DNA from 3 places in the Paenibacillus sp. NPDC058071 genome. Region 2 is predicted to be linked to each of the others. Evidence: riboswitches for the same ligand, from Rfam matches in the RefSeq annotation. Region 2 holds a riboswitch; each other region holds the start of a gene.

Region 1 (10,340 bases), on a different contig from region 2:
AGCTGGCCTTTCCCGCCATTTATCATAACGGTGATTGGCTCGCTCAGAACTGCCGGTGAGGCTGAATTGCCGAGAACAAACGATTGGTTGACGGCTTTCAGCTCAGTTTTATTCGCAAGCGATGCTTTAATTTGCGCTTGAAGCTTCTCGTCCTTCAGGTCCAAAGCCGTGAAGAACTCCAGCCCGGTCGGACCGGATTTCAATGCTGTCCCTTTAGCAAAGGAAGCAGACAAGCTGCCTTTTACAATATTGAGCTGTGGTAGTGCCCCCGCTACATCTTTCACGTTAACAACTACTTTCGCCTTCACTTCGGAAGGAATTTGGATCGTCACGCTTTCTTTGTCGGCAAGATCCTTCGTTGCGTTGAGAACGTAGTCGCTCTTCGTTTCTTTTGGCACCGTAATGACTGGGTTTTTGTCCCCAGGGTTGGTTGCAATATCTTGGCCTGGCGTTTCCCAGCCGCTCGGATCGACGCCTAAGTCTACCCCTAGATCCGTCGTATAACGCCATTCGACTTTGTCGCCATCCTTCAGCGTGTACAAGCTTGCGCCGAAACCTGGATATTTGCCGTTTACGTTATACATCCATCCGCTGCCGGAACCGTGGTCAAACTCTCCGTCACCAGCGATGGATTTGATGTAGACGCTATTATATTCTTCGCTAAAGGAGTAGTCGAAAGCGATCTTCTTTTCGTCCAAGATACGTTTTAGTATCATCCAGACCGTGTCTCCATCCCGTATTTCCACTTGAGTAGGAGACAGCACGTACCCTTTATTAATCGTTTTCTTGTCGATAGAGTATGAAACGAATTGATTCGTCCCCGTTGCCGGCGTCGGTGACGGTGTAGGCGTTGGTGTTGCCTTGGTATTTGCCAAGTAGACGATATAATCGGTAAAATGGTTCGTTTTGACGATCAGGTCATTGCCGTCGTCATAGGCATATTCGCTGTTGCCGCTCGCCCGGCCGGCTGCGTCGCTCGCAAATTTCGCAATTGAATGTGCTGCGCCGTTCTCTACGTAGGCTGCGTCTTTACCGCTCATTCCTGTAAACTTAAGCGTCACGAATTCGCTGAACTGCACGCGATTCTCGCTTCCCATCGCGAAAGCGAGCAGGACGCTTTGAAGCTCTTTTTGTTGAGGAACAATAGCCGCTATTTTCGCAGAAAGAACAGAATCGATCACGACGTTCGACAGCAGCTCGATGGAGCTTCCGCTTCCTGCCGTTATTTTTGTCCCTTGCGGGATGAAAGCCGTTGTACTGCCTTTTGACGCCTCAATACCAGGCACTTCCGTACCTTGGAGCAGATCGACAAATACTGTTTCCGGGTAGTTAGCCGGTATTTCTATACCTAATGTTTTGCCTGTATCTGTCGACGCCGTCAGCGGAATACGATACGCACGACCGTCGTTAGGGATAACGACTTGCGTATCGTTGCCTGGAAGCAGCGTGACGCTATCGTCATCACTGCCGATATCTTTGCCAAAATCTTTCGTATAGCGCCACTGCAAAACATCCCCGTCTTTTAACACTTGCAGGTCTGCACTGCTTGCAGGGAAGATTCCATTCAAGCTATACATCCATCCGCTATTCGGCCCATGATCAAATTCGCCGTCGCCATCGATAGATTTCAAATACGAATGTTGATTGGAGGATGTTTCTTGATAAGTGATCTGACTCTCGTCCAGGACACGCTTCAATAAACTCCATGCTGTATCGCTTTGCTTCAACTCGACGCGCAGCGTAGGAACAACATAGCCCTTCCCAATCGATAGCTTATCGACCGAAAGCTTCACATAATGTTTCCCCGACGGATCAGGTGTCGGCGTCGGTGTCGGTGTTGGCGTTGGTGTTGGTGTTGGTGTTGGTGTTGGCGTTGGCGTTGGTGTCGGCCAATCCGTCACATCGGACATATTGTACAGCGACGTCTTACCTTTCAAGAAACGGTCGTATGCAACAAGCGCATACGTTCCTTGTTCGGTAGCCATTCCATCAATTGCTCTAGTTAAATCATGTTTGAATCCGCCTTGCGGTACAGCATATTTCATCAAATCGTCAATAAGCGAGTTGCCGTTCTTTACGAATCTCGAATCGGTGTGAGGATTAATTCCGAGCGCCGTTAAGGCGACAATCACTTGAGCGGTACTCTCGCTGCTGGTATAACCTTTTGTTTGGTAGGTATTTTCCAGCCACACTAATGCGCGATCTACTGCAGCTTTTACCTGTGCATTGCTGTTGTAGTATGGAGCGAGCGATTGGATCGTCATTCCCGTCAAATCCACATCGGGATTTATTACACTGAATCCCCAGCCTCCCGCATTGACTGTATCTTTTTTTACCTCGAGTTCTAAAATACGAGAAATATAGGCTTCTCTGCTGGCCTGCACGGCAGCGCCCGGATTGATTGGGAAAGTGTAGTCTCGTGTGTTCAGAGAGATCAATGCCCAGACCGGACCGTTTATTCCTTGCTTAATTACGTAATTATAATCGCCAAGCGCATTGCTGATATCGTAGCCTGCAACATCGTGGATATTTTTGCCGATTGAAGCAAGCGCCACGATCAAACGAGAATGTTCCGTTCCTTTGGTTGGATCTAGCTTCCCGCCATTTTTGCTCATCAGCGTCTCAACCGACAAACCAATATTATCGTAGTACTTCTCATAGTAGCCTGCTGGAACTGGGTATCCTGCTCTAGCCAGCGAGAGTACCGCCCATTCCCCGCCGATTGATCCAAATTTCGGATTCGGTACCGTTCTTACAAGATAATTCAGACTGTCCGCCAAATGCTGCTCGACTGCTGTCAGCTGCTTTACCTCATATACGACCCGAAACGTTTGCTCCGCTCGGTTGCCGGCATCGTCAACGGCCGTTACCGAAATAAAGTTATCTCCAGAAGTCAGTTGCGCGCTATAACGACCGTTAGCAGCCGTCAATGGCTGGCCGTTCAGCGTTACTGCAACGGCAACGGTTCCGCTCACATTATCGGTTGCGGTGACGCCAAAATTCAAATCAGCCGACGTTACCTTAGCGTTGTGAACTAGACCGTCAACTGCGATAACAGGCGCTTCCGTATCGGCTGCTATCGCCAAGGCGCCGCGGAGTGCTGCTAACGCGTCGTCTACTGCGCTTTGCGAGTTACCGTGTTCCTTTAATACGTTATAAGCGTTAGCATAGGCCGCATTTACGGCCGTATGAGACAGCAACGCGGCTTTATCCGGCGAGCTGTTTATTTCTGCAACTGCCGCTGTCAGCCCGCTTTTATCGGAAAGCTGAATGCTGCCCCAAGGACTGCCAATATCCTCTCCCCAGCCAATGACTGTAAACTGAGTCCGAATAACGTCGCCATTTGCCGGTATATAGTCAGAGAATCCATAAGGGACGAACTCATGGTTTACGGTGTACACCCAACCGGACATGCTTGTATAGTCGAATTCACCCAGCCAATCGCTGTCATTTTTATTACCTAAGACCTCTCCGTAATTGCTAAATAAATCAAGAATAAAAGGAGGAATCGTCGGCGTACCGTCTGAATCCTTTACTCTCGATAAATAAAAAGCACTATCGATTGTTCCTGTGTTTTTGTAATTGCCTGCGCCAAGCACTCTAGTAATAATTGAGGCTCCGTTGTCATCTGCAAAATAAGGAACCTTAATCGGTTCCTGTATGTACCCTTGCCCCAGCGTGAATTTCTCTACCGAAACGGTGACGTATCCTTCTGGAGCCCCGCTGCCCGCGTTGGCGAACGATACGGATAAATTAGTTGAAAATAAAGACATGAAGACGGCTACAATCAGCAGCCAAGATAGCAAACGTTTTTTAATCATCTCTTAAACTCCCTTTCCTATAACTAAAAAAAATAAAAACCTCTCGATCGAAATCGACAGGTTTAGTTGAACGGGCGGCTTTAATAAGCGCGCGCATGCCAATAAACACCCTCCTATCGCTCGTAGAATGATGGTATTCGGAAACAGGCAGGTCTTCTGGCTCAAGCGTCATCGCCCTTGCAGCCTTCCCGGTTTCCCAGTGGCATTTCTGACAAGGACTCTTCTTTTACAGCGGCGGGACCGCGCGGGATTTTCACCCGCTTCCCTTTTAACCGAACCGATGTTATGAAACGGCATCGTCGGCACCTGTTCCTACTTATATTCTATTAAATGTCATTGCTCATCATACCGGATATAGGGTCGTTTGTCATGCGAAAACTGTGTGTCGCCCCGATTTTCAAGCAGACCGCGCACCGTACAGCTTCCAGCGCTCGATGAGTTCAGGCCGGCTCAAAAGTATGTTATACCATTTTGAAAAAAACAGTCGTAGCTTGTCCGCCACTGCACGTAAAGCTGGCACGATTATTACGAAATCTCACTTTCTCAAAAGATTAACTGCAAAAAGGCAGTTATTTTTCACTCTTCCAATCCAAACGGAGCAAATAAATGCTAAAAGGCAGTTATTGACCGAGGTATGAACGCAAATGTCAGAAGTGGGCTTGGAATAACTGCAAAAAAGCAGTTATCTACCCTTCATTCAGTCAAAATTGAAGCAATAAATGCTGATAGGCAGTTATTCCAGCTCGTGGGTGCAACCGAACGAGTTATGAATCAGGTCAGTCCGATCAAAGCTAGTCTGATTTAAGAAATTTTGCGTTTACTATTGTCCCTAAATAAACATCCCGCCCCACATAAAACGCGAGACAGGATGTTTACTTGCTTTATGGAGGATTTCTCGTTCCGTGCTTCCCTTTTGAGACTGCCCCTGAAAGTATGGCATCAAAACCCAGAGCCCGCCCAGACAGACAGACAGACAGACAGACAGACAGACAGACAGACAGACAGACAGACAAACAGGCAGAAGCTCCGAGCAAACGTCCATTCGTTGACAATTACACTTGGATTGTAATAATTCAACGAATAAAGCTTCCAATATCGACTGCGTGCTTTCTTCCTCCAAGTCTCGCAATCTCGTTCGCCGCCGCCTGCTCCTGCTTTACGATCCCTTCAAGCAAAGGGGCCGTGCCGTACGGCTTGCGCTCGAAGGAAGCGAGCCACTCGGCATGCAAAATACCGGTTTGCAGAAACAACAGTTCTGCTGCATCGTGAAATTGCTCTCCCACCCAATCGTCGTATGCGCTTATTTCGTCCAGAGCCAACGCGAACAGCTCCTCCCGACCTTCTAAGCTTTCAGGAGTCGTCAAGTAAATATCGCGTTGCGATGGAGCAATCGATCCGTCCGCTACGACACGGATGCCGAGTGCTTCGATCCGGCTCAACTCAGGCTCACCGACAACCCAGACATCTGCTTTCCTCGCCGAGATGGAGCTGTAGATATCAGCAGGTACGATCTGCTCGCCCTTCACGTCCGAAGACTTCAAACCGGCCGTCTCCAGCGCCGTGAGCAGCAGAGCATGCTCATTCGTAAAAGGAGCATAGGCAACGCGCCTTCCTTTCAAATCGGCAAGCTCGAAAATATCCGAGTCAAGAGGCGTCACGATTGCATAAGCCGCCGGGTTGGCCGGCTCCACAGCCAGGTAGACGAGCGGCGCTGCGTCCCTGTGCAGAAACGCGGGAACGGCGCCGCCGACCGCGCCGATATCGACGCGGCCCTCCTCCGCCGCCCGGAACAGCGACGCTTCGTCGGGAAAGGCTCGCCATTCGACGGCAACCTCCTTGCCTGCCGGCGCCGCCGCCAGCTTTTGCTCCAGACTGCCGCGAGCTTTCAGCCCAATTAAGGCGCTGTTGCCGCTGTAACCGATCCTCAGTTTGCCCGGCTCCGCCGATTGACGGACAACAGCTGCGGTAGAATCTGCGGTTTCCTTCCCGCAGCTCTGCAAGACAAGCATAGCGGCAAGCAAAAGCGATAAAATCGGCAACAACAGCCCTATCCTCCGCTTCCGTGTATCGCTCATGCCGTCAACCGTTATTGGACAGCCCTTTCCGCCAGCGCGTAAACCGTGATTCGATCAACGCAAGGACGTAATTGAGCAGGAGGCCTAGAATAGCGAGCAAAATAATGCCGGCATACATCGCTGGAATTTGGAAGATTTCTTGGGAATTCAAAATATAAAACCCGAGTCCCGCCGATGAGCCGATCATTTCCGCTGCGACGAGCGCCGTGATGCAGTATGCGCCCCCAAGACGAATGCCGGTAAAAATGCTTGGAGCTGCCGCTGGCAAGATGACGCGGAAAAACAGAAACCATTGCGAGCCGCCCATCGACCGGGCGGAATCAATCAGCAGCTTCTCGACATGCTTAACGCCGCTCACTGTATTGAGCAAGATCGGCCAGAATGAGGCCCAGAAAATAATAGCCGTTTTCGAAGACTCGCCGATGCCGAGAAACAAAATAAATACGGGAAACAGCGCAAATGCCGATACTTGCCGGGCCAGCTGCAGCAGCGGATCGAGAATCGCTTCGAACCGTTTGAACCAGCCGAGCAGCAAGCCAAGCAGCGTACCTGAGACAATCGCCAGCAGCAAGCCGCTCAAAGAACGCTGCAGACTGGCCGCCACGTGCTTCCACAACTCGCCGGTGCCGATCAGCTTGCCGATCGCGACAACGACGTCCGACGGCGGGCTTAAATAAGCGGGGTTCACGATGCCGAGCCGGGGCAGCAGCTCCCAGACGACAAAAAACAATAGAATAGCCAGACTGCGGTCAACCGCTTTTTTCGTCCATCCGGTAACCTTGTTCATACAATCGCTTCTCCTCTCCTACAAACGGCGTGCCTGTCTTATGCGGCCGAGCCGTCGCCGTCTTTGGTGTTATCCGCATGCGCTGACTTCGGCGCTGCAAACTCGTTGAACTGGTTGGTGTAAACATCCTTGACCGTCACTTTGCCTTTCGGGATTTTATCGTACTCCTCCAAAATGTCGATGTAGTATTGGATTGGCTCCTCCGTTATGATCAAATCGTCGACATAGGCGAAACGGTCGACATATTTCACATCGATGCCGATTCTTTTCGCAATGATCTCCTTCGCTTCTTCCGGATTGTCGTTAACCCAGTTAGCCGTTTTGGCGATCGCCGTTACGAAATCTTTGACCGCTTCCGGGTGCTCCTTCGCAAACTTGCCGTTTACGCTGTACGGCGCCATGCCGCCGAGACCGCCGTCGAGATCGTAATCGCTCCAAAGCTTCAGCAGTTTCTCGTTCGCTTGCGCTTTGCCCGAGAATGGCGCATGAATGATCGCAAGATCGATGCCGCCCTGCTCCAGCGTTTGCTCTTGCTTGTCGTCGGGAACGACAAGGAAATTAATTTTGCTTATATCGACGCCATGCTCTTTAAACCACTTCTTCGAGACGAACTCGGCGCAAGCGCCAAAGCTGTTGAAGCCGATCGTCTTTCCTTCGAGATCCTTAGGCTCCTTGATACTGCCGTCATTGCGCACAAAATATTTCATATGCGGCGCTTCCTCCAGCGTTTTGCCGCCTGCGGAAACGACTTTAATATCCGCGCCGCTGGCAATGGCCGAGATGACGAGCGGCACCATCCGCGAGCCGAAATCTATGTCGCCGGTGCCAACGAGCGGAATAATTTGCGGGGCCGCCACTTTGCCGACGTATTTCGGCTTTGTGTTCGTGCCGTCAAAATAGCCGAGCTGGTCAGCCAAATAAACAAGATCGAAGCCCGGGTTATCCGGGTACTTGAATTCGACGACCTCCGCCTTCTCCGAGCCTGATTGGCCGGAGCCTGAAGCAACGTCTCCTTTGCCGGTATTAGGAGAACCTCCGCAAGCGGACAGAGCAACGGTCAGCGCCAGCACGGCGGCCGTTTTAGACAAGCGGGCATTCCATTTTTTAAAGCTTTTCATGGTTCTTCACTCCTCATTTTTATACTTATTATTCTCATCGAAAAAATAGGTTTTAGGCCACGCGTTTAGTGCGCCGAAGCGAAATCGACAACGCGACAAGTCCGGCTGCCAGCGCGGCTAACGCGACGTAAAAAGCAGGAGCAGCAAACAGGCTCACCGAAACGCCACCCTCAGCTCCGCCGCTGCTCGTTACAGCCGGCGCATGATGCCCCGAAGCCGCATGCCCATCACCCGTTCCTTTAGACACCACCGTCACCGATGACGGCGTTTCCGACTCGCGGCCGCCCGCCCATTCGACAACTGATCCATCCGCATACGTCTGTACTGCCTTCCACACAAGTTCTTTGGCGTTATCCGCCACTTTGCCCTGCAGCTTGAATTCGCCGAATTCGCCCTCGACCAATCCCGGTCCATCCGCCGTCCAAACAATGGACGTCTTTCCGCCGCCTCCCGCTTCGGTTTGGAACGCATACTGCCAGCCGGCCAGCGGCTGTACGCGGCTGATCTCGACGCCTTCCGGAAAAATCAGCTCCACTTTCGTCGTTGCCGACGCTTTTTCCGTCGGTACCCGCACTGTAAACACCTCGTAAGCTCCTTGCGTCGTCTCTTGCGGTGAGACGGTTACATGGGCTTCCGCTCTTCCCGCAAGCAGCAGAAGAAAAAACGCTGCGAAAAGCGCGGCGCCCGCCCTGTATTTCGCCATCTCGGACTCCCCCTTTATTTTTTTGGTTCACTATAAAAAACAGTTGATGTTGTGAATTCGTTCAGCTTGCCGTCCAGCACCCGCACCTCCAGCCTCCATTTTCCCGGCAGCGACAAATAGCTTCCTTCCGAGCTGTAATGGAAATCGTACAGGCTCGCCGGACTGCCATTCGACGGCACACTCTTTAACGGCACGTCGATCGGAGCAATATCCGGGCGATCAGCGGACTCCAATCGAAGCGTGACACTTCTTGGAGCGGCAGCTGTCGACTTCGTCCCTCCTCCTTGACCGCCTCCTCCGATCGACACGTTAAACTGATTGTTTTCCCCCGCCTTATTCGGCGTAATAATTGCCGCAATATGCAGGCCTTTCACATTTTCGTGCCAAAAGAGCGGGCCGGAAACCGCCAGCGGATTCAAATAAGTCAGAATAGCGGTTATGCCAACGATTGCCGCAAGCAGTCCAAGATCGAACAGCAGCCAAGGAGACTTTCGGCGAAACGTCCGTTTCCGCAGCGTTCGTCTAATAGCCGCGCCCGTCGCCAATACGAGCAGCACTGCGGCCGTTTTGGCGAGCATCAGCTGACCCCATTGCGATTCCGGCAGACGGTGAAAGCCGTTCGTATAGAGCGCCGCAGTGGCGACGCCTGTAACGGAAAGCACGGCGATGGCAAACAGCGCGGCGCGCGACAGCTGCAAAGCCGGAGCCGTTTTTCCATCAGCGGCAGGTCCGCTCTCGGCAGCGTGCGGATTTTCCGCCAGCCGTTTCGGACCAATGATGGCAAAGGCAAGCAAAACGCCCGCCCAGACGCTAGCTGCGGCCAAATGCGCAATGTCCAGCGCATAAGTGACGGACGGAACCGCAAATCCCATTGCATGCCCGTTCAAGCCTTTGGCTGCAAAGACGGCAATGATCCAGACCGTGATTACGACTCTGCCCCTTCCGATCGTTAGCCATCCCGCTAATGCAAATGGCAAAGCAAGAGCGTAAGACAATCCGATCGAAGTGCCGAGCAACATATCCTTCAAACTTTCTTGCGCCAGCCCCTCGCTCAATTTGCCGAAATCCGACCATGCCAGCAGCAGTAAAGCGGCCAAATGAAAGCCGATCAGCAGCTTGGCAACCCGCCGATAGCGTAACGGATCGCGAGCCACAGCGCCGGGCGCGTAGACTTGCAGGCCAAGCCAGCCGGTAACAGACAGCAATCCGGCAAAATAGAGGCCGCGAACGATCCAATACGGCATGTTTTGAGCGAGATCATGCTCCTCGTGCAGCCTAGAAGCGGAAGCGTAGCCAAGCCGACTTTCCGATGCTTCGCCCACGGCGAACACGTAGGACGCCCGAATGGGGTGCCCATCCGCCGAGAGCAGACGATATGTAACGGTATAGCTTCCGTCTGCCAGCTGCGGCAGCGGCAGACGAAGCGAGCGGCGTCCGCTGTCCAAAACCGCTTTTTCCTGCGAGACCGGCCGCCCTTGATCATTGTAGATCTGTACGGCGTAACCCTTATCCTCCACCCGCTCGTTGAACGTCAATACGATTTCCTGCGGAGCCGCCGCAAGACGGCTGTCAGGCGCGGGGGATGCATCGGTCAACGAAGAGTGGGCATAGCTGCTTCCTGCGGCGAACCATAACGCCAGCCAGACGGCGGCTGCCGTAACTATCACTAATCGAAGCGAACGCCGGAGAGCGCTCCGGGCGCTCATGTCGTTCTTGCCGCAACCCGTTCCAGCAGCTGACGCTTATCGTACTCGACGTATTGCCCCGCGTACGTGCGCACCGGATCGCCGGCGTAAAACCGTTCGTACAGCTCATGTCTTGCGCCAAGTCGGCTGC
Region 2 (10,340 bases):
AGTACAAAGCACGATGCAGAAGGTAGCGACTACAGATGCAATGAATCTGGACACGCTGATGGATGAGATTACGAGAAAAGGACAAAAGACGCTGGAGCGCTCTGGGCAGACGCTTACCATGCTAGAGAGACCTCTGGCCGATCTTATGTCCGGTAAACGCTCCGAAGTCGCAACCAATATGCTTAAGCTGCGCAGCGAGGTTGAGGATTTGAGCAGAAGCAAGCAATTGACGCTCGTGCAGAAGCTGATGCGGAAAGCGCCGATGAAAAACTACATTTATAAATATCAATCGGCGAAAACGAACGTACAGGTTATCGTAAAATCGCTGCGTGACGGCCGTGATAATCTGGAAGAGAATGTTATACACATGCGTAACTTAAAGCGCAGCAGCTTGGATAATGTTTATGATTTGCAGCTGCTCGTTGAATATGGCAATCGTCTCAAAAAATTGTTCGAGGACGAGATTGCAAAGCCCGAGAATGATTACCGAAAAACGTATTTAGAGCGTGGCCTTCGGAAGGTCGTAACCAAGCTTCAAACGAATACCGAAATGATTATGCTCTATCAACAGGCGATTGCAGCAACCGATATTATTAATGACACCAATGACAAGCTGATGGATGCGCTGGACAGCTCCATTGACAAGACACAGCATCTGATGTCGGTTTCGGTCTTGATTGCGAGTGCGATTGATGATCAGATGAAAGCGATTGATGCCGTGAATTCAACGAACGAGATGCTGGGCAATCAATTCGCCGAGAATGCGCGTTTGCTGAATGAAACGAGCGATAAGGCCAATCAAGCTTTGACCAAGCCGGCGATGAGCATGGAGCTGGTTGAACGGGCAATGTCGGATTTGTTCTCGGCAATGGACAAATACGAGAACTCAAACCGTCAAATTATTCAAACCGTTTCGCAACAGACGGAGAAAATGACGCAGATCAATCAGCAGGTTGGCCAGCGCTTGGGCATCCAAGCGGGCTCTGGAGCGGCTGCGGCTGAGCTTCCGAGAGCGGCAGCCAGAGGCTTTTTAGAGTAATTATTTATACCGCTTCTTTAGAAATGGACGAGCCCTGAAGGGCTCGTTTTTTTTGTGCTCTGGGTGTGTCAAAACATAAGGAAAAGCGAGGATATTGCTCATAAAATGCTCATAAAAGCAAACCAGGCGGCATAGCCTTAAAGAAAAAAGAGGTGATCAGGCTATGATAAGCGGAATTGTCCTTGCAGCGCTGCTCGTCATTTTAATTGTCGTTGCCAGTTCTGAAAGAGCAGAAGCCATCCTGGATCCACCGAACGTTTTTGGAAGAGACTAGTTGTGATTGCCTCTGATTTGGTATAATTGAATTACATTATACTAGCTGATCGGAGGTAATCATTTGGAGTTTACCTATGAAATCATTTCAGAGTCCAATATTAACATTCGCTATGTATATGGCGGAGAATGGTTTACTTTCGATCTGTTCTATCGCGACCAGCAATGGGTCCTCCATCCCTTCGATGCCTCCCTTATTCGCAACAGAGATATGAGCAGGCTGGTCATTGCCGATCTGCTTCAGCATCGGCCGTTTCAGGTGATGCTGGCGAAAGAGGGAATTATCCTATCGGAGCTGAGTACCTCGATTTCGCTTGCACAACAGGAAGTCGAATATGAGGAGCTGCCGCATCCGCGGTTGGACCGCCGCTCGGGACGCTTATGGGATGATGAGCCGTTCCCTCCGGCTCCATCTATAGATATTGATCGGCTGATTCAAGAGAATGAACTGGAAGATTTGATTCGAATCGAGATTGAACTCATAGAAACGCGTCAACAGGTGTACAATCAAATTTTACACCGGATGTTCATGGCTGAACTGGGGCCAGCTGATCCGGAGTTTCAGAAGATACAGCAGATCGTCAAGTTCTACGGAGAAGCGAAAACAAAACTACTTGGCATCGGATAAAGGCGCCAAGGTTTGATTTAGAATAGGATGTATTTCACGAAAAGAAAAGAACCTCCAATGCCCAGTTTTCTGCGGCTTTGGAGGTTCTTTAGCTTTGCTTTATTATAGGTTGAACTCGCCTGGGTTAAGACCCAATGTGTTGCAGATGTCGCGAACAGCAGCCTGCTCCTGCAAATCGAAATCACCGTCTGCTGCGCCAATGGCACTGCACACGCCGACGATTACGCGGCCGATTTCCGGTTTACTGCGAAATTTGGCAATTGCCTTCAACGCTTCTTGCTTACCGATCATGCCGTCAAATTCGATGTTGCCTACGTAATGATTAAAGCGGTTAATGACGTCGCTCATTTCAAATACTTTTAGCTCTTCGCTGCGGCTGATATAGCCGGCCATTTTTTGTTTCTCAGCAGAGTCGATGGAACCGTCGGCGCCTGCTACGATTGCGCAGCCTGCAACGACCGCATCCAGAAAGTCTTTATTTTTAAATTTCTTCACCTGATCGTTTAGTCCTTGCTTGGTGCTTTGCAGCCATGTGGAAAATGAGCTCATTTCTAGCAACCTCCTAATTAATCATTATAATGCTATAACTCTATTGTAGTTTCTTCTGGTACCAATTAGCAAATTTTGCTGAAGTCTGTCTGTTTTTGTTGAACAAAACCGAAACAGCGTTTGACTGCAAGTAAGGGGAAGCTTGACACCACAAGCACAGCATTTTATAGTAAGTATAAGACTAACTACTATGAGGTCCTTATGGAAGATATCTATAAAGAGCTGCAAAAGCTCGGTTTTTCTCAATACGAATGCAAAGCCTACATCAGCTTGTTGAAGAACTCTCCAATTACAGGCTACGAAATCAGCAAACGCTCCGGCGTACCGCGTTCCATGATTTATGAAGTGATCGGCAAGCTGCTCGACAAAGGGGCGGTTCATACCGTACCTTCAGAGCCGGTCACGTATGCGCCGTTGCCGGCTAAGGACTTGATCGGGAGACTGCGCAGCAACTTTGAGCAATCTTTTGATTACTTAGAGAAGAAGCTGAGCGCACTGGAAAGCGAGCAAGAAGTGGATGTTATCAGGCGAATCAGCAGCGACGAGCACGTGCTGATGGAAATCAACGAGATGATCGAGGGAGCCAAGGAAGAGCTCTGGTTATCCGTTTGGGAGCCGCAGGTTGGGTTTATCAAGGAGCGGATAGATCGTCGTGTGAACGAAGGCATTTCTGTTTTTTCTGTGCTGTTCGGAAAAGCAGAAACGCAGGTGGGGATCACCTATCATCACGATTATATGGCTCCAGAAGTGGCGGAGGAGCGATTGGGCGGTCATCTGACCATCGTGGCGCGGGATAAAGAAGAAGTGTTGATCGCAAACTTCGGACCCAATCAAGTTGCTTGGGCCGTCAAAACCCAGGACCCGGCGCTTGTCCTCGTAGCCATCGAATACATTCGCCATGACATTATGTTTGCCGAGGTAACCAAGGTGCTTGGGCCAGAAAAGGTAGAAGCGCTTTGGAGAAACAAACCGGATCTCTATCAAGTGGTAACAGGAAAACGGTTCATGTAGCGTGAACCGTATTTTCTTTCTTATTTTCATAGTCGTTATACATCTAACATCTATATAGAAAAAGTGGAGAAGAGGAAAGAGAGTGAGTCAAGAAGGGCTACAGGCAACATCATCTGCGACTCCAAGAGACGAAGGCAGCTTTTTGCAGGGCGTGAAGGATTGTATTCCAACGTTGCTGGGGTATTTAAGCATTGGTTTCGCAGCGGGTGTTTTGGAAAAGACGGCGGGTCTCAGCATTATGGAGATTATCCTTCTGAGTGTATTGCTGTATGCAGGCTCTGGGCAGTTTATTTTTGCCGGAATGATTGTCGCAGGGAGTTCGGCAACGGCGATTATGGTTACGATATTTTTTGTGAATTTACGGCATATTTTGCTCAGTGCGGCACTGTCACCCTATTTTCGCCACCTTACCCCGTTTAAAAATATGCTGATAGGCTCGCTTTTGACGGATGAAACCTTTGGCGTTGCCATTAATGAAGCAGCAAGAAAAAAACAAATCCATGAAAAATGGATGCACGGCTTGAATCTGACCGCGTACCTCAATTGGATTGTCGCCAATATTGCAGGCGCCTATTTTGGACAATGGATTTCAGAGCCTGAGAAGTTCGGACTGGATTTTGCGCTGGCTGCTATGTTTATCGGTCTGTTAATTCTGGCGATTGTCAGTCGTAAAAAGGTGAAAATCGATGTTATTGTAGCGGTATGTGCGATAGTTATTGCAGTAGGCATAGCGGTTATTTACCCGGGGCATGTGGGGGTTATTGTGGCTACGGTAGTCGCTGCTACGATTGGGATGGTGATTGATAAATGGAAGTAAGATGGGATGTCTTTTTGATGATTGTCGGAGCTGCCTTGCTGACATTTCTGCCTCGGGTAGTGCCTCTTATCGTTTTGAGCCGGATGGAACTTCCGGAGTGGGCCATTCGCTGGCTGGACTATGTGCCGATATCTGTAATGGCGGCATTGGTCGGACAGGAGCTATTCGTGCAGAAAGGGCAGTTTTCCCTGTTAAACAATATCGAGCTACTGGCAGCGATCCCCACGGTTCTCGTCGCGATTAAAACAAAAAGCTTGCTCGGAACAGTGATTACAGGTATGATTTCGATCATGGCTTTACGGTACTTCATTTAATAAGGAGAATGTCGTCGACGGTCTCCCCTAAGGAATCAGGCTTAATGGCGATCGGAAGAACCCTCTGACCCGTAGCGCTCCCTCTCACTTCAAGTCATGCACTGATTTCGGTTTTGAGCCGAGAAAATCAAGAATATGCTGATTAAATAGCTGCGGCTCCTCAATAAAAGGAAGATGTCCGCAGCCTTGCATCATCGTCTTGAAGGATCGGTTCATTTTCGCATGCAAGGACTCTGCTGTTGTTATGTTAAACGGATGATCTTGATCCGAGATAATAGTAAGGATTGGGATGTTAATCTCTTGGAGTCGGTTGAAGGCATAAGGTTTAATAACGGTAGAGAGATTTGGAGAGAAGCGACAGAAGTTGCTGCTGTTTCGAACATTATGGAGCACTTTATTACGAGCCTCATCTTTTCCTGCGGAAGGAAAAAAGTATTGCCAGAACGGATTCGCAATGAATGCTTCAATCGCTTTTTCGCGACCCTTCAGACGGGTATTAATAAAATTCCTAATTCCCTCCCACATCATTTTCATAGGATAAGAACGGCCATTGATCGAGGGGGAAACTAGAATAAGAGCGTTAACCAGCCCGGGATAAGCGAGAGTGAAGTTCACGGCAACGCTGCCGCCCAGCGATGAACCAACTAAAGTAACGTTTTGCAGCTTCAAGGAATCAACCAAAGCTTTTAAATCATCGACATTGGAGAAGGGAGCGGTTGGCGTACTGGAAAGGCCGTATCCTCGTAAATCATAGCGAATGACTTTATACTGTGCGGCAAGAGAGTCAACCTGCTCATTCCAGATTTGATGATCATTGAAATTTCCATGAATCAGAATAAGAGGATCGCCACTTCCTGAAACGGTATAAAAAATTCGTCCGCCTGATACGTCAATATAATCCTGAATCATTAGCTCGAGCCTCCTCTACACTTACTGAATCTACAAAAGATCGGCATTATGCAGGTTGTCTTCAATAATGGATCGCAGTACCTCGGAAACGGAGTGATCGCCCCTATGACAGCAACGATCGATTTCTTCCCATAATGATTGCGGCAAGGTCAGCGATATTTTTCGAGTAACGCCTATTGGCTTGCGGCCTGCCCCTTTTCGGGAGCCTCCTTTAGTACGTATAAGCTCTGAGTTTTTGCTATCTATTAATTTCTCCATGTAATCACCCTCCTGTATAATTCCATATATTTATTGGACAGTCAATTAATGCTACCTTATTCAATCGCCAGCTAAAATCTTCGTATCTCCTTACAAACGCAATATTCACTTTTTCTGGCCAACTAACGATTGCACTCCATATCGAAATGGGTTATTCTTCAATGGGCGATCCATTAGTAGGACTTATAGTTCATGCTGTTAACGGTAGAATCTATATATATAGTGGCCATCCAACTACAACTTCATATATAGGTAAATGGTGCTGTGTTTACACAGCTTAAAATGGAAGATCAGTGCAATTCTGACGCGGTCCCGCCACTGTAACGCCGAGTAGGTTAACGTGTTTCCACTGTATGTTCAATACGGGAAGGAGTTAGCTATACGATGAAGCAAAGCCAGGATACGTGCCATTTACTTTATTCTACGATTTCACGAGGATGAAAGGAGAGATGTTTAGCTGTGCCTTATTCAGGCATGGGTATGTCCGTATGCCCGTTTGTCAAACACCTTTCACATAATAGTGATAGGTGTTTTTTTTGTTTTACATCATAAATCTATTTGAAGGAGACGGATCATGTTACTGCAAAAAGCATGGAAAAAAAGCATAGCATTAGGCTTAACGCTATTAATGCTAGTTTCGTTGTTCAGCCCAACCGCCGCAATGGCGGCAGGGGGCCAATCGGGAGCCAATGCTGTCAAAGGATATGTGACGGTAGCGGTTGAGAAATTTACATTGGGGCAAGGTTATGTCGTTGAGCCAGTTCGTGTTCCTATTCATGAAGGGGACAATGCGGCAGCTGTTATTTCAGAGCTTCTAGGAGAAGATAACTATGACCATTCAGGCACCGTAGATAGCGGCTTTTACTTATCTAGCGTATATGACCCCGGTGCGGGAGAGGCCAAATTTCCTGCTTACATCCTGCAAGCGCTCGGAGGAGCGGCAAATGTAGACGATCGAGCGGATGAAGATTGGTTAGGCGAATTCGATTACTACTACCAGTCGGGATGGAACTTCGCGGTCAATCATTCCTTCCCGAGTGTCGGAGCGTCGGACGTCGATCTTAATAACGGCGATGTCGTCCGTTGGCAGTATACGGTTTATGGGTATGGGGAGGACATAGGGAATGGCGGTACGCTTATTTCTCCTGCCAATAAGGATGCATTAACAGAGAAAGTAGCGGAGATTAATAGCAGCGCAGATAAAGCAACCATTCTTGCGGATGCAGAAGTTCGAGCGGCGTACGAGAATGCTTACCATACGCTCACGAATATGGAAAGCGGTCAATCTGCGGTTGACGCTGCGCTGAGTGATTTGACTGAAGCGCTTGGTGAAACTGCTCAGCTGAACACGGCTGAATTGGCAGCCGCTATTCAATTGGCCGAGTTAGCCAAGACTTCTGTAAAAGTAAGCGTAGACGGATCGGATGTCAGCACAACGGAATATTGGGTTGTTCAAGCGGAGCTTGATGCATTCGTCCAACTGATTGTATCGGCTCAGCAGCTCATCGCTGACTCGACTGCAACGCAGGATGGAATAGACGCTAAAGTATTGGCGCTCGAGCAAGCCCAAGCGGCCTTTAACCAAGCGATAAAACAAGGCCTGCAGGAAGTAGAGACGAAATATAGCATCACGTTTACCGTTGCGCCAAAAGCGGCTTCGTTAGAGCTTTATAATGCCAAAAATCAGCTCGTCGATATTGGTACAGGCCAATCAGGCACCTATAAAGTATATCAAGCCTCTCTGCCAGCCGGCGACTATCGCTACAAAGGACTTGACGCTAGCGGAAATTCGATTGGCGGCGGCAAGTTAACGATTACGACGCAGCCTAGTCAAGCCTTTGAATTCCGTCAATTGAACTTTAAAGCAAGTAATGCGGGATGGAACGTTGATACAGACTACACGGTAAAAGTAGGTCAAAATAGCCCAAGCGATACGTCCCTCATTTGGGGAACGAAGACGGCTGCGGGCGAGTATCCAGTCCTTGTTCTTACAGGCAACACGTATTTTTATTCTTTTGAGCCGACTAGAGCACGTGATCTCGAGGGATATAATACAGCAAGCAGCAGCGTTACGGTTACGTTAGCTGCTACGGCACAAAATATTTCCACAGCGATTCCATTAGCGCGTGCGATTACATTTACAGTACCTGAAGAAGCAAAGCTTATCATTGGCCGTAAACTCAAGCACTTTATTGCATTTGAAAAAACCGAGCCTGTTGAAACGACGATACAGGGCGGCAAAAAAGTGTATCGCTACAAATTATCAAATAATGTGGAATATAACTACCGGGTCAATCAAGACGGTAAGCTGACCAATGTAGGGACGTTCATAGCGAACGCTGCGAATGCAGCAATGGAGATTACGGAAGCACAATTAAATTTGGTTTCTCCTCACTCCATTTTAAACCGTGGAACCTCTACGGAAGGCAATATCTATCTTAATCTGAATGAACAAAATCATTTGAAGCTGGCGGCGCCGGGGAGCGAGTTCAAGCTTTTAAGCATGCGCAGCTGGCAGACGATCACTTCAATAACCGGTAATTACTTTTTCGAACCGGATTTTCATTATGAAATTGTAACAGGCCAAAACATTATTGATATTGCCGAAGGTGAGCCCGGCGGCTATGCAACGATCCGTGCGAAAGCAAACGGAACGGCCGTTGTTAAAGTGTCTTACGATGCTATTAAGGTAAACAGTTCAAATGGAAATGAACCTTATAGTGCAATATGGCCGGAAAATGTCGGTTTGTTTGTTGTCACAGTAGGTCAAGGTGAAACCGGTATTGCCACCGGCATCGAGAGCAACAAGGTCCGCAATCAGAAGGCTAACCAAGATCAACAAGGCAAGAAAATTATGAACCTTCAGAATGGCGCATTCGATGCGGACATCGATAGCGTCTACTTCCTGAACACGGAGCAGGGAGCAACGTATACGTTTACTCCTTCCGCAGGCAGCACAGTCAGCGTCCTTCGTCCTGAAATCAATCATGCGGCCGGAACGGCATCCTATGGAGACGGCACATTCTCTTCCAATAATGTGACTGCGAATCCTAACGGCTCATTCAGCGTGTTTCTGACCGAAGGCCGCAACATCGTCAAGGTCGAAAAAGCGGGGCTGGCCGAATATCAGGTCATGACGGCTAGGCCGCTGACCGTAACGATCCAAAACTTGACTCGTCAAGGAGAAGAGGCTGGTCCTGGCGATCGAGTCAAAGTTACTCTGGATGGGTTATCGTTCCCGGCCAACAAATTATCGGGTATTTATAATTTTGCGGCGCAGCTTAACTTTCCTGGGCCGAACGAGACATGGATTACGGGTCTTTCGAGACAATACAACATTACGACGCAGGCCAATAGTGTGGAATTCCAAGTGCCGGCGGATTTAAAAGGCGGCTATAGTCTTAAAGGCGGCCATATTAAGGTGAGTGGCTTCGGCAGTCCTGTTGGGGATCATCATAATATTGATCCGCTAGTAGGAGCTAACCCTAATTTTACAGCGGACAGTCGAGAAGGGTACTACAGCATTCTTCCGAGGATCGTCATTGTTAAGGAAGCGGACAAGACTGCTTTGCAGCTTGCCGTTGATAACGGCAAGGAACAGCTGAAGTCGGTTTCCGTCAGCACAGACGGAGAGGATGTCTATCAAAGCCAACAATGGGTGGCAAAAGGCGTATACGATCAATATGTCGAGCTGATTGAGTCTGCTCAATCTCTGATTGCTGACGAAAGTGCCACTCAGGGCGAGGTTGATGCTAAAGTACGAGCGCTGGAACAAGAGCATGAATCTTTCGTCAATGCCAAAAAACCGGGATTGAAGAAAGACGAGATCAACGTAACCGAGCAACTGAACAAGCATTTATCTTATATCTTTAACCATGTAACAGAACCTGCATTCGGTACGATGGGCGGGGAATGGAGCATTCTAGCGCTTGCTCGCGCGGGCTATGAGGTGCCACAAGGCTATTACGCCACTTATTACAACAATGTAGTTGGTGCTGTAAAAAAATCGATGTCAAAAGGGAAGCTTCACTCTGCCAAAAGCACGGAGCATTCCAGACTGATCTTAGGCCTTACGTCAATTGGTAAGGACATCTCTAACGTTGCGGGATATGACATTAGTGCAGCGTTAGCCGACTTTAACTATGTCACTAAGCAAGGCATTAACGGACCGATCTTTGCACTGATCGCGCTCGACAGTCATGCCTATGAGATTCCCGTACAAAACGGGGTTGCCAAACCGGTCACGCGTGACGCGCTGATTGACTATATTGTCAGTCATGAACTGGCTGGCGGCGGCTGGTCCTTAAATGATGAAGCTGATCCTGATATGACAGGGATGGCGCTGCAAGCTTTAGCCCCGTACTACGAGGAAAAGAAAGAGGTTAAAGCGGCTGTAGATCGTGCGCTCCATTGGCTTTCCACGGCTCAGAACGAAGCAGGCGGCTACGCAAGCGGAGGCAAGGAAAAGGAAAATGTCCAAAGCGCCGCACAAGTCATTGTTGCATTAACCGCTCTGGGAATTGATCCGCATACCGATAAGCG
Region 3 (10,340 bases), on a different contig from region 2:
ACAGGATCGTCGGAACTGTAATCGAGCGGAACTTTCCAATTGACGATTTTATCCGCTTCAGCCGCACCGCCCATATGAACGGCATTGCTGATTGTTCGAAGCGGTACAGGACTCTCGGTCACAATTCGATTGCCCTCCGCAAACTCCAAGCGCAAGCTGGGAAAATGCAGCGATTCGTAGCGGAAACCGCTGCGAAACGGCTGGCTAGAAACCGTTTGACGCTCCACGTTAATAGACCTCCCGGCCGGCAGGATCGCTCAGCTCGGCTAGGCATGCCGACAGCGTTTCGCAGAGCGTGTCGTTATCGTGCCGCAGCTTAACCGCGAATCGGCAATAGCTCTCGTCGAGCCCCGTGAAATGGGATGCGTCGCGGATCAGCACGCCTTTCTTTCCCATCGCTCGCTGCAAGGCAGACGCGGTTACCCCCTGACCAGGCGGCAATTGCGCCAGCACGTAATTGGTTTCACTAGGAAAAACGCGAAAACCGAGTCCGTCCAGCCGACTGGCAAGCCTTGAACGTTCCTCCTGCAGCCAATTCAACGTTTTCTCTGCATAAGCATGCTCGTCCAAAACCGCCTCGCCGATCGACTGGGCAAGCGAATTGACGCTCCATGGGACTTGAAGCTGTTTTAAAGCGGCAATTCGCTCAGGCGAGCCGACGATATAGCCAAGCCGGATGCCGGGAACTGCGTAAAACTTCGTCATCGAGCGGATGACGAACAGCTTGTCGCTCTTGGCGGCTTCCCTTATGAACGAATAATGATCAGCGTCCGGTATAAAGTCGATAAACGCTTCGTCGAGAGCGACGTCAGCGCCTCGATTCAGCAATGTGCGAACGATCGCGGGATCAATTCGGCGTCCAGTGGGATTATTGGGGGAGCCCAGCAAGAAAAAATCGGCTCCGGCCGCAAATGACTGCTGCAGAGCCTCCTCGTCCAATTGAAACGATTGCTCCGCTCGGAGCATGATCGGAGCGACTTCGCCCCCGATTTTGCGAACGGCGTCGCCATACTCGCCAAAGGACGGACAAGCAAGACCTGTGACCGACGGCCGAAGCCAGCGCACGACTAAATCAATCAGCTCAGCCGCTCCGTTGCCAATTAATATCGACTGCTCATCTATGTCATGTAGACGGGCCAGCTTCCTGCGCAACTTTCGCGATGCCGGATCGGGATAGCTGCCGATTACACTCGCATAAGCCGCCAGAACGCGTCCGACCGATTCCGGCGGTCCAAACGGATTCATATTCGAGCTGAAATCGAGAAATCCGCTCGCGGGCTTGCCGTACATTTCCGCGGCCGTTTGCAAATCGCCTCCGTGACCGTATCGTTCCAACATAATCGATTCCCCGCTTTCTTCTCTATGTATTCATGAGCCATAGCAGCGCCGCCAGCAGCAGCACTGCTTCGACCGCTTCGTTCATCGCGCCGTACGTATCTCCCGTCAAGCCTCCTAATTTGCGGCTCAACCAAACGGCCGACGCCCAGCCAACAAATGCTGTCACCAGCGCCGCAACTGCCGCTGCAATCATCGCCTCAAAGAAGCCGAGCTTTCCAAGCGCCGTCAATGCAATAAAACTGTATGCGGCGGCGATTAGTCCCCCACCCGCCGAATGTTTCCACCCGGCCAGCCGGAACATGGCACCGATGCCCTCTCCTTGCCTAGCGTTCGGCCAGCCGGCAATCGCCGCGGCCATCCACCACCTGCTCCAGGCAGGAACGATTGCCATTGCAGCGAATACAACAATCGAACTCTCATCCGATCCGACAGCTGCAATGCCATACAACTCGGTCAGCACGGCGAACTTGAACAACAACAGCAGAACTGCAGCGATAACGCCCATCGCCCCGACTCGGCTGTCCTTCATAATTTCCAGCATCCGCTCTCTGGAACGATGGCTGAGTACGCCGTCCGCCGTATCCATCCAGCCATCCAGATGTAATCCGCCGCTCATAGCCGTCCATAAGGCAAGCAGCAACACAGCTGCGGGAAGCGCCGGCATGAACAAGCCTAGCAGCGCGCAAGCGACCGCTATAATGCACCCGATGACCGCGCCGGCAATCGGGAAATAGATAGCGCTTCTCGCGAGCACCTCTGGCTCGAAAGGCACACGGATAGGAACCGGCAGCCGCGTCAGAAACTGCAAAGCTGCGGCCAAAGCCTGTCCGTGCCGTTTTAACGAACGAATAACCATGCGCACAACGCCCCCGCCATAATAATTACGCTAACCGCGTACAACAAACGGACAGTCCGGACGATATCCATCGCCTCTAGCTCCCGCCGCGGCCAGCCCATTCTCGCCCGTTCGCTCGGTTCTCCAAAATAATAATTCAAGCCTCCGAGCTCGATGCCGAGCGCGCCGGCAACCGCCGATTCCGGGATTCCGCTGTTCGGACTCGGGTGCAGCCGCGCGAAGCGGCGAATCGACCGCAGCGCGGCAATTCCCGACATGCTCCGATGCATAGCGGCCGATAGAGCTAGCAGCAAACCGGTCAGACGGGCCGGAATGTAGTTAAGCACGTCGTCAAGACGCGCCGAAAAACGACCGAAATGCAAATATTTCTCATTCCGGTAACCGACCATCGAATCCAGCGTATTGGCCGCCCGATACAGCATCGCCAGCGGCGCCCCGCCGATCAGCGCGAACACGATAGGAGATACGAATGCATCAACCGTATTTTCCGCTACCGTCTCAACAGCGGCCCGCGACGCCTCGCTTTCGTTCAACCGCTCCGTGTCCCGGCCTACAATGTAACCGACATATTTCCGTGCTTCCGCTAAGCGACCTTGCGTCAATGGCACATACACCAGCATTGCCGCTTCTTTCAGCCCTTTGACCGCAATCGTCGTTGAAATGAACCACGCGCTGGCTGCGTATCCAAGCCAAGGATGAATGGCTGCTGCAGCTGCCGTTATCCCCCATATAACTCCGTAAGACACCGCTAATACGATGACGCCAAGAATAATTCCTCTTCGAAAAATCGCACCCGCGCTGCGGCCTTCTTCGCTGGCACGAAGCCGAGCCTCCAGCAAGCGGATGAGCCGACCAATCCATATGACGGGATGAGTCGGCCATTTTGGGTCGCCGACAATCCAATCGATGACGATAGCGGCCGCGATCAGCAGCAGCGTCTCGGACAAGGAATAGCCGATCATAAGTCGTCCCAGCGAAACGCGATAGCTTTCAATTCAACGGGGATTCCCGCTGTTACAAGAAAGACGCGATCACAGTCCGCTGCAATTGCTTGATGCAGCCGACCCGCTTCGTCCCGAAAGCGTCTTCCCAGCGGATAGGATGGCACGATACCGTCTCCAACCTCATTCGTCACCAGTACGAGCGGATAAGGATACTGTTTGACCGCTTCGACGAGCGAAGCAATCTGACCGTTCAGCCATTCTCCGTCTATCCAATCGGACTGCTGTTCTTTCTTCTGTTCCTCGAGCAGGAGCACATTCGTCAGCCATAGCGTCAAGCAGTCAACCAGGACAACCGGCGGTATGCAACCGCTTTCCCGCTGCTCCGTACCAAACGTTTGCGCAAGACGATTTAATTCACGCACGAGCTCGATCGGCTCTTCAACCGTCGTCCACGGAAACGCCGCGGACGCTCTATCCGCCCGATGCTTTCCGATTCTCGCCGCCATCTCTTTGTCAAACGCTTGGCTTGTCGCTATGTATACGCCTTCTTCAGCCAGTCGTGATGCAAGTTGCTCGGCAAACGCGCTTTTGCCGCTGCGCGCCCCGCCGGTTACCAATATCGCCATTCTACTCTACTCCTTCGAAATGCCTGCGCTTTCAAATGTCGCCATTTCCTGCATCAGCTTAAGTGCCGCTTCAACGATCGAAAAGCATAAAACGGCGCCTGTGCCTTCGCCGAGTCTCATGTCCAGGTGTATGACCGGCGACAACTCCAGCGCTTCCAGCACTTTGCGGTGCCCTTGTTCTTGCGAAAGATGAGAGGCAATCACATACGACCTCACGCGTTCAGACATGCGGACGGCGACAAGCGCAGCTACTGAGGAAATAAATCCATCAATTACGACCGGCACGCGACGGATCGCAGCTCCGATCATAAATCCAGCCATTCCCGCTATTTCCAGCCCTCCGACCCTTTCCAACACGTCGAATACATCCTCGCAAGCAGGCTCGTGCAGTTCAACGGCTCGTCGTATAACGTCTACTTTATGCAGCCAGCCGCTGTCGTCGATGCCCGTTCCTCTGCCCGCCGTTTGCTCCGGAGGAAGACCGGTCAGCATCGAGGCAAGTGCTGCGCTGGCCGTCGTATTGCCGATTCCCATCTCGCCTGTGGCAAACAATTGATAGCCTTGCTCCGCCAAATCCTCGGCAATTTGAATGCCTGCAAGCACCGCCTGCTGCATTTGCTCCCGGCTCATCGCAGGCTGCTTAACCATATTTGCCGTTCCATGCATCACTTTTCGCCGCAGCAACCGAGGATGATCTATATTCACATCCAAATCGCTTTTCACGCCCATATCGACACAGAACACGTCCGCTCCCGCCTGCTTGGCTAGTACGTTCACGGCCGCTCCACCCTGCAAAAAATTGTTCATCATTTGAGCGGTTACTTCTTGCGGAAACGCGCTGACGCCTTCCTCGCACACGCCGTGATCGGCCGCCATGACGACAACCGCTTTTTTATCCAACGACGGCCAAAGTCCGCCTCCGATTCCCGCTAACCGGCAAGACATCTCCTCCAGTTTGCCAAGACTGCCGGGCGGCTTCGTCAACCGGTCAGAATGGCGCTGCGCCTCCAAGGCCGCTTCTTCATCATAAGGAGCAATTCGTTCAATGGAATAGGCGATCTGTTTCCCTAGCTGTTCTTCGTTCATCTCTCCATCATCCCTTCTGCTCATTCGCTTTCGTAGCAAGACGAACTCGCTCATCTCAACCATAAGGGCTACCGGACACCAGGACGCAGCAAAATTTGCGGCATGCCGTTCGCAGGGTGAGCGACAATTTCAGCTCCCGCTCCGTATACATGCCGAATCAGTTCCTCGTCCAACACTTCCTCAGGCGCACCTTGAGAGATAAGTCTCCCTTCATGAAGCACAAGCAGTTCGTCGCAATATAACGCGGCCAAATTCAAATCGTGCAGGACGGCGATGACGGTTATCCCCTTCTCCCGCCTCCACTGCCTTACCGTATCCAGCAATTGAATCTGATAGCCGATATCAAGATAGGTTGTCGGTTCATCCAGTAAAACGATTTCGGGCTCCTGCGCCATCACCTTGGCAAGCGCGACTCGCTGCCGCTCCCCTCCGCTCAGCGCAGCCAAGCTTCGGTTCTCCAGCTTGCCCAGTCCCATGACCCGAATCGCCTCGTCGATCAGCGGTTCGGCGTCGCCGCTTTCGTCACCAAACCAATTCTGGAACGGAAATCTTCCCATAGCGACGGTTTGGCGAACCGTAAAGCCGACAGCCGGCAAACCGCCCTGCTGAAGAACGGCAAGCCGCTTAGCAAGCCGTTTCGGCGGCAATGCGGATACTTCCTTGCCATCCAAAAGCACCTGTCCCGACGAAGGCTTTGAAATGCCGGACAGCAGCTGCAGCAGCGTCGACTTGCCCGCGCCGTTTGGTCCGATAATACCATAAAATCTTTCCGGCTGTAAGGCGAAAGAAAGCGATTCGAGCACCGCTCTTCCTTGCATCGTTTTGCCCGCTTTTATAACCTCGATCATAATGATTCCTCCCTGCTGCGCTTGCGGCTATGAAGCAGATAAGCGAAGAAAGGCGCTCCGATCAGCGCGGTGACGACGCCAAGCGGGATTTCCCGCGGACTAAGCGCGATACGAGCCAATGTATCCGCCCAGAGCAGGAATATGCCTCCTCCGACAGCTGACAGCGGCACAATAAGCCGATAATCCGGTCCGACGATCAGCCGGATCAAATGAGGGATAACGAGTCCAACAAACCCAATAACACCGGAAACGGAAACCGCCGCAGCCGTTAGCAGCGTTGAACCAATTAGGACAATCAGCTTCGTCCGCTCCACTCGAATGCCGAGATGCGCGGCATGCCGCTCACCGAACATAAATAAATTGAGCGGGTGAGCCAGCACCATAAGCAGCGGCAAACCGACCGCCAAAAACGGCAGGAGCATGTATACATGAGCCCAAGACCGCATAGCCAGTGAACCCATGAGCCAAAACAAGATTTGATTGACGACGCCCTCCGATAAGCTAACCATAAAAGAAACAAAAGCGCCGAGAAACGATTGCACGACGACGCCGGACAAAATGAGCGTCTCCAACTGCATCCCGGCTTTGCTTCGGGATAGCGCCAGCACTGCCCCAAGCGTCAGAAGCCCTGTTGCAAAGGCGACGACCGGAATCGTCCAAAAGCCGATCAGCGCTTGAAACCCGAACAGAATTAAAAAGGCGGCTCCGACCGAGCTGCCGGAAGCGACCCCTAGCGTGTACGGATCGGCAAGCGGATTGCGAAGCACTCCTTGAAAACCCGCTCCCGCCAGCGACAGGCAGGCGCCCACCAAAATGGCCAGCAGCACGCGGGATAAACGGACCTGCGTAACGATCGCCACTTCGCTCTCGCTCCACGAACCTGCGCTTTGGTCGAGCCACGGAAGCTGATGCAGCAGTATGCCCCATACGTCTTTAATGGAAATGCCTGCCGAGCCGATCGACAGGCTGGCAACAACGGAAACAGCAAGAAGGAGCAGACTTGCTGCTCCATAAGTGAGTAAACGGCTTTTCATTTTAAGAGAACAGATCCGGGTGGATTGTCTTCGCCAGCTCCAGCAGGCCGTCAGCCAATCTCGGACCTACGCGTACGAGCGGATCCTCGGCAACTGCAAACAGCTGTTTGTTCTTGATCGCATCGATTGCATCCCAGCCCGGTCTTTGGGCAAATGCGGCGGCAATCGGATTCGGGTCTTCTTTCAAGTCCGGGTAAATGATCAGTTGAGGATTTTGTTTAACGACTTCTTCTGCGCTTACCTCAAACCAGCCGGGCTGAGCTGCCGAAATGTTCGTTCCGCCGGCAATCGTCAGCAGTTCGTTGAGGAAGGTGCCTGAGCCGACGGTCCAGCCCGGCGAAAATTCAAGATATACCGGCTTCTTCGCAGCATCCTTGACCGCGTCCTGCACTTGCTGCTTGACGTCCTTCATATGCTGCGCCACCGTTTCCGCTTCCTTTTCCTTGCCTACGATGCGGCCAATTGTCGTGATCTTGTCCGCAGTCGCGTCATAGGTCGTCGGATCGGTTGCGTAAACGGCGATCTTCAACTCACGAAGCTTCGTCACCGCCTCCGCATTCATCGAGGAGGAAGCAAGCACCAAATCCGGCGTCAATGCGACAACCGCCTCAATGTTCGTCGTCATGTCGCCGATTTGCGGTTTCGAAGCCGCTTCCGGCGGATAATTGCTGAATGCGTCGACTCCCGCCACCTGCTCGCCCGCTCCGATCGCATACATCACTTCCGTTTCGCTAGGCGCTAATGTAACCACCTTGCTCGGCGCCTGTTCAAACGTAATCTCCGTGCCGGTGTCATCCTTAACCGTAAGCGGATATGCCGACTGCTGCGATTGTTCCTGCTGCTGCGGCTGCTGTCCTTGCCCATTCGACCCATTGCCGCCGTTCGATCCCGAACCGTTTCCGCAGGCCGCAACGACCATCAGCATAGCGACCAAGAGCAGCGCCGCTAATCCCCTCCATCGTTTGTGTGCGTTTTTCATTCCTTGCATCAAATTAACACATCTCCTCTCCTTAATTAAAAAAGCATTTCCGGCATCAAAAGTGCCGGAAATGCTGAAAGTCCCGCCGCCATTGTGCGCGCGGCGGACGGACTGGCCATCCCAACACCATCCCAAGTCCTCGTAGGATAAAGCGTTATGCGAAGCAGGCAGGTCTCCTGACTCGAAGCCGTCGACGGCGTCTTCCCGGGAGCGGCAGCGCCCAGTGACATTCAACCGTCGATATCGCCAGTGGGAATGCGGGCGACGCTTCTTACAGTGGCGGGTCCGTGCCGGATTTTCACCGGACTTCCCTATTAAGCCAAACGGCTGCCTGCGATTGCAGCATCCGAACGGCGCCTGATCGATCAAACCTATACGTTTATATCGTAGTTACTATACCAAAATCTTTGAACCTTTGTCTATCGCGCTTCCACTCCGAACACTGCCCGGCGAAGTCTAGGTCCAAGCCGGAAGGCGTTGCCGACGACGGAGACGGAGCTGAACGCCATCGCCGTACCCGCCATCCATGGCTCCAGCATGCCGATTGCCGCGAAAGGGATGATCAGCGCGTTATAGAGGAACGCGAACGTCAAATTCTGCTTCACGTTGCGCACTGTCATCCGGCTAATGGCAAACGCCTCGGGGATCGCCGTCATCCGCGGCTGCAGCAGCGTAATGTGTCCAGCAGTCAAAGCTGCGTCCGTCCCGTCGCCCATCGCAAGACCCGCGTCGGCCGCCGCCAGCGCGGGAGCGTCGTTCCAACCGTCCCCTGCCATGCCGATTCGCTTACCTTCCGCGCGCAGACGATGAACAAGCTCCAGCTTGTCTTCCGGCAGCATACCTGCAAATACGCGGCTTCTATCGATGCCTGCCGCATCGGCGGCCGTGTTCGCCGGGGAACGATGATCGCCCGTCGTCAGCAACACATCGACGCCTTGCAAGGCGAGCTGGCGTACGGCTTGACGGGCGTACGGCTTGATCGTGTCCGAGAATGAAATGACGCCGATGACAATGCCTTCGTCGGCCGCGTAAAGCACCGTTTCGCCGACGCTTTCCCGCTCGCTGACAAATGCCTTAATTCCGTCGTCATTTATTGTCCATTGCCGGTCACGGACAAAGGAAGCGTTGCCTACGCCAATTGTTCGACGTTCGACGAAAGCCTCTACCCCTTTGCCGGTCGTATACGCGAAACGCTCCGCCTTCGGAAGCACCAAGCCGCTCTTAGCTGCCTCAGCCACAATTGCTTTTCCAAGCGGATGCGTCGATTCCGTTTCTACAGCAGCCGCCAGCTTAAGCAGTGTTGACCGGCTGCATCCGGCTGCATAGCTGCGGCTCATCCGCGGCTTGCCTTCCGTCAGCGTCCCCGTTTTGTCGAGCAGCAGCGTATCCATTTGCGCGAGCCGCTCCAGCGCGCCGGCCTCCTTCACTACGATACCCCGTTTGGCCAGGCGGCCGGATGCGATCACAAGCGAGATCGGCGTAGCCAGTCCCAAAGCGCACGGACATGCGGCCAGTACGACAGCGACGGCGCAGCGGAACGCCTGCTCCCACCCGCCTCTGTCTATAAAGGCGATCCATACAACGAATGTCGCGGCGGACAGCAGCAGCATAGCGGGAACGAACCAGGACGAAACAGCGTCGACCTGTCGCTGGATCGCCGATTTCGAGCGCTGCGCCTGCCGGACGAGCTCGCTGATGCGGCTCAGCATCGTTTCATGGCCGGCCGCTTCCGTCCGGATACGGAGACGGCCGCTCTCCATCCTCGTCCCCGCCCATACTTTATCGCCCGCCCGTTTCGCGACGGGTAAGCTTTCTCCGGTAAGCAGCGACTCGTCGATTTCCGCTTCGCCGCTTGCGACAACGCCGTCGACCGGAATCATCTCTCCTTGCCCGGCTTGCGCATAATCGCCGGCGCGAACGAATGCTGTTTTCACTTCCATCGTCTCGCCTGCCCGCTCGACGATAACGGTGTCTGTTCGCAGCTTGCCGTAACCGGAAGCGTCGTTTTGCGCTCTCGCAGCAGCAGCGGCCTCGATGTACTTGCCTAACAATACAGCTGTAATAACGACGGCGGACGTTTCGAAATAAAGCGGCAGCTCATGCGCGTTCGCCCCTGCCCGACCGGCGGTAAAAACAAGATAATGACTGTAAAAGTAAGCGGCGGACGTTCCAACGGCCACTAAGACGTCCATGTTTGCCGATCTCGCCCGCAGCGCTTGATAAGCACCGAAATAAAACGGCATTCCGATCACGAATTGAATAAATGTCGCCAATCCAAGCTGCAGCCAAACGTTGGCGAGTGCGGCGGGAAGAGTCACTTCGCCCAGCCACGAGAAGTGCTGCAGCATCGCGCCAAGCAGCGGCAGCGTCAATACGGCAGAGACAATCAGCCTTGTCAGCAATGACCGCCGCTCCTTGGCAAATGCTGCCTGCGCCGCTTCCGGAACGGACGCGGCAAAGCCGATTTGCTTGATTTTAGCGGCAATTTGCACTGGCTGCACAGCTTCCGGATTATATTGAATCCATGCGGTTCTGGCCGAGTAACTAACGGCTACCGCTTGAACGCCCTCCATTCTTCCAACCGATTTCTCGATTCTCGCGGCGCACGCCGTACAGCTCATTCCTTGCA

What was found. A riboswitch is a leader RNA that binds a small molecule or an ion and turns the genes downstream of it on or off. The one in region 2 is predicted to bind cobalamin.
Positions count from the first base shown of each region.
Region 1: linked by a shared signal. The riboswitch ahead of ACFVTB_RS20710 (DUF4430 domain-containing protein) and the one ahead of ACFVTB_RS15410 (S-layer homology domain-containing protein) in region 2 are both predicted to bind cobalamin.
Region 3: linked by a shared signal. The riboswitch ahead of ACFVTB_RS16190 (ABC transporter substrate-binding protein) and the one ahead of ACFVTB_RS15410 (S-layer homology domain-containing protein) in region 2 are both predicted to bind cobalamin.

Region 1 covers NZ_JBHVSK010000014.1:46,048-56,387, forward strand. Annotated here, with positions in the region: gene ACFVTB_RS20710 (DUF4430 domain-containing protein) at 1-3,821, opposite strand, end outside; cobalamin riboswitch at 3,951-4,146, opposite strand; gene ACFVTB_RS20715 (ABC transporter substrate-binding protein) at 4,895-5,863, opposite strand; gene ACFVTB_RS20720 (ABC transporter permease) at 5,901-6,683, opposite strand; gene ACFVTB_RS20725 (ABC transporter substrate-binding protein) at 6,722-7,801, opposite strand; gene ACFVTB_RS20730 (YcnI family copper-binding membrane protein) at 7,854-8,504, opposite strand; gene ACFVTB_RS20735 (copper resistance CopC/CopD family protein) at 8,519-10,171, opposite strand; gene ACFVTB_RS20740 (4-hydroxyphenylacetate 3-hydroxylase family protein) at 10,207-10,340, opposite strand, start outside.
Region 2 covers NZ_JBHVSK010000008.1:181,668-192,007, reverse strand. Annotated here, with positions in the region: gene ACFVTB_RS15450 (toxic anion resistance protein) at 1-1,039, shown strand, start outside; gene ACFVTB_RS15445 (hypothetical protein) at 1,377-1,940, shown strand; gene ACFVTB_RS15440 (tellurite resistance TerB family protein) at 2,043-2,489, opposite strand; gene ACFVTB_RS15435 (TrmB family transcriptional regulator) at 2,691-3,500, shown strand; gene ACFVTB_RS15430 (AzlC family ABC transporter permease) at 3,583-4,317, shown strand; gene ACFVTB_RS15425 (AzlD domain-containing protein) at 4,308-4,631, shown strand; gene ACFVTB_RS15420 (alpha/beta fold hydrolase) at 4,716-5,540, opposite strand; gene ACFVTB_RS15415 (hypothetical protein) at 5,571-5,798, opposite strand; cobalamin riboswitch at 6,039-6,224, shown strand; gene ACFVTB_RS15410 (S-layer homology domain-containing protein) at 6,373-10,340, shown strand, end outside.
Region 3 covers NZ_JBHVSK010000009.1:80,620-90,959, forward strand. Annotated here, with positions in the region: gene ACFVTB_RS16150 (adenosylcobinamide amidohydrolase) at 1-227, opposite strand, end outside; gene cobD (threonine-phosphate decarboxylase CobD) at 229-1,338, opposite strand; gene cobS (adenosylcobinamide-GDP ribazoletransferase) at 1,361-2,194, opposite strand; gene cbiB (adenosylcobinamide-phosphate synthase CbiB) at 2,176-3,156, opposite strand; gene cobU (bifunctional adenosylcobinamide kinase/adenosylcobinamide-phosphate guanylyltransferase) at 3,153-3,764, opposite strand; gene cobT (nicotinate-nucleotide--dimethylbenzimidazole phosphoribosyltransferase) at 3,771-4,850, opposite strand; gene ACFVTB_RS16180 (ABC transporter ATP-binding protein) at 4,919-5,698, opposite strand; gene ACFVTB_RS16185 (FecCD family ABC transporter permease) at 5,695-6,732, opposite strand; gene ACFVTB_RS16190 (ABC transporter substrate-binding protein) at 6,734-7,720, opposite strand; cobalamin riboswitch at 7,861-8,062, opposite strand; gene ACFVTB_RS16195 (heavy metal translocating P-type ATPase) at 8,131-10,340, opposite strand, start outside.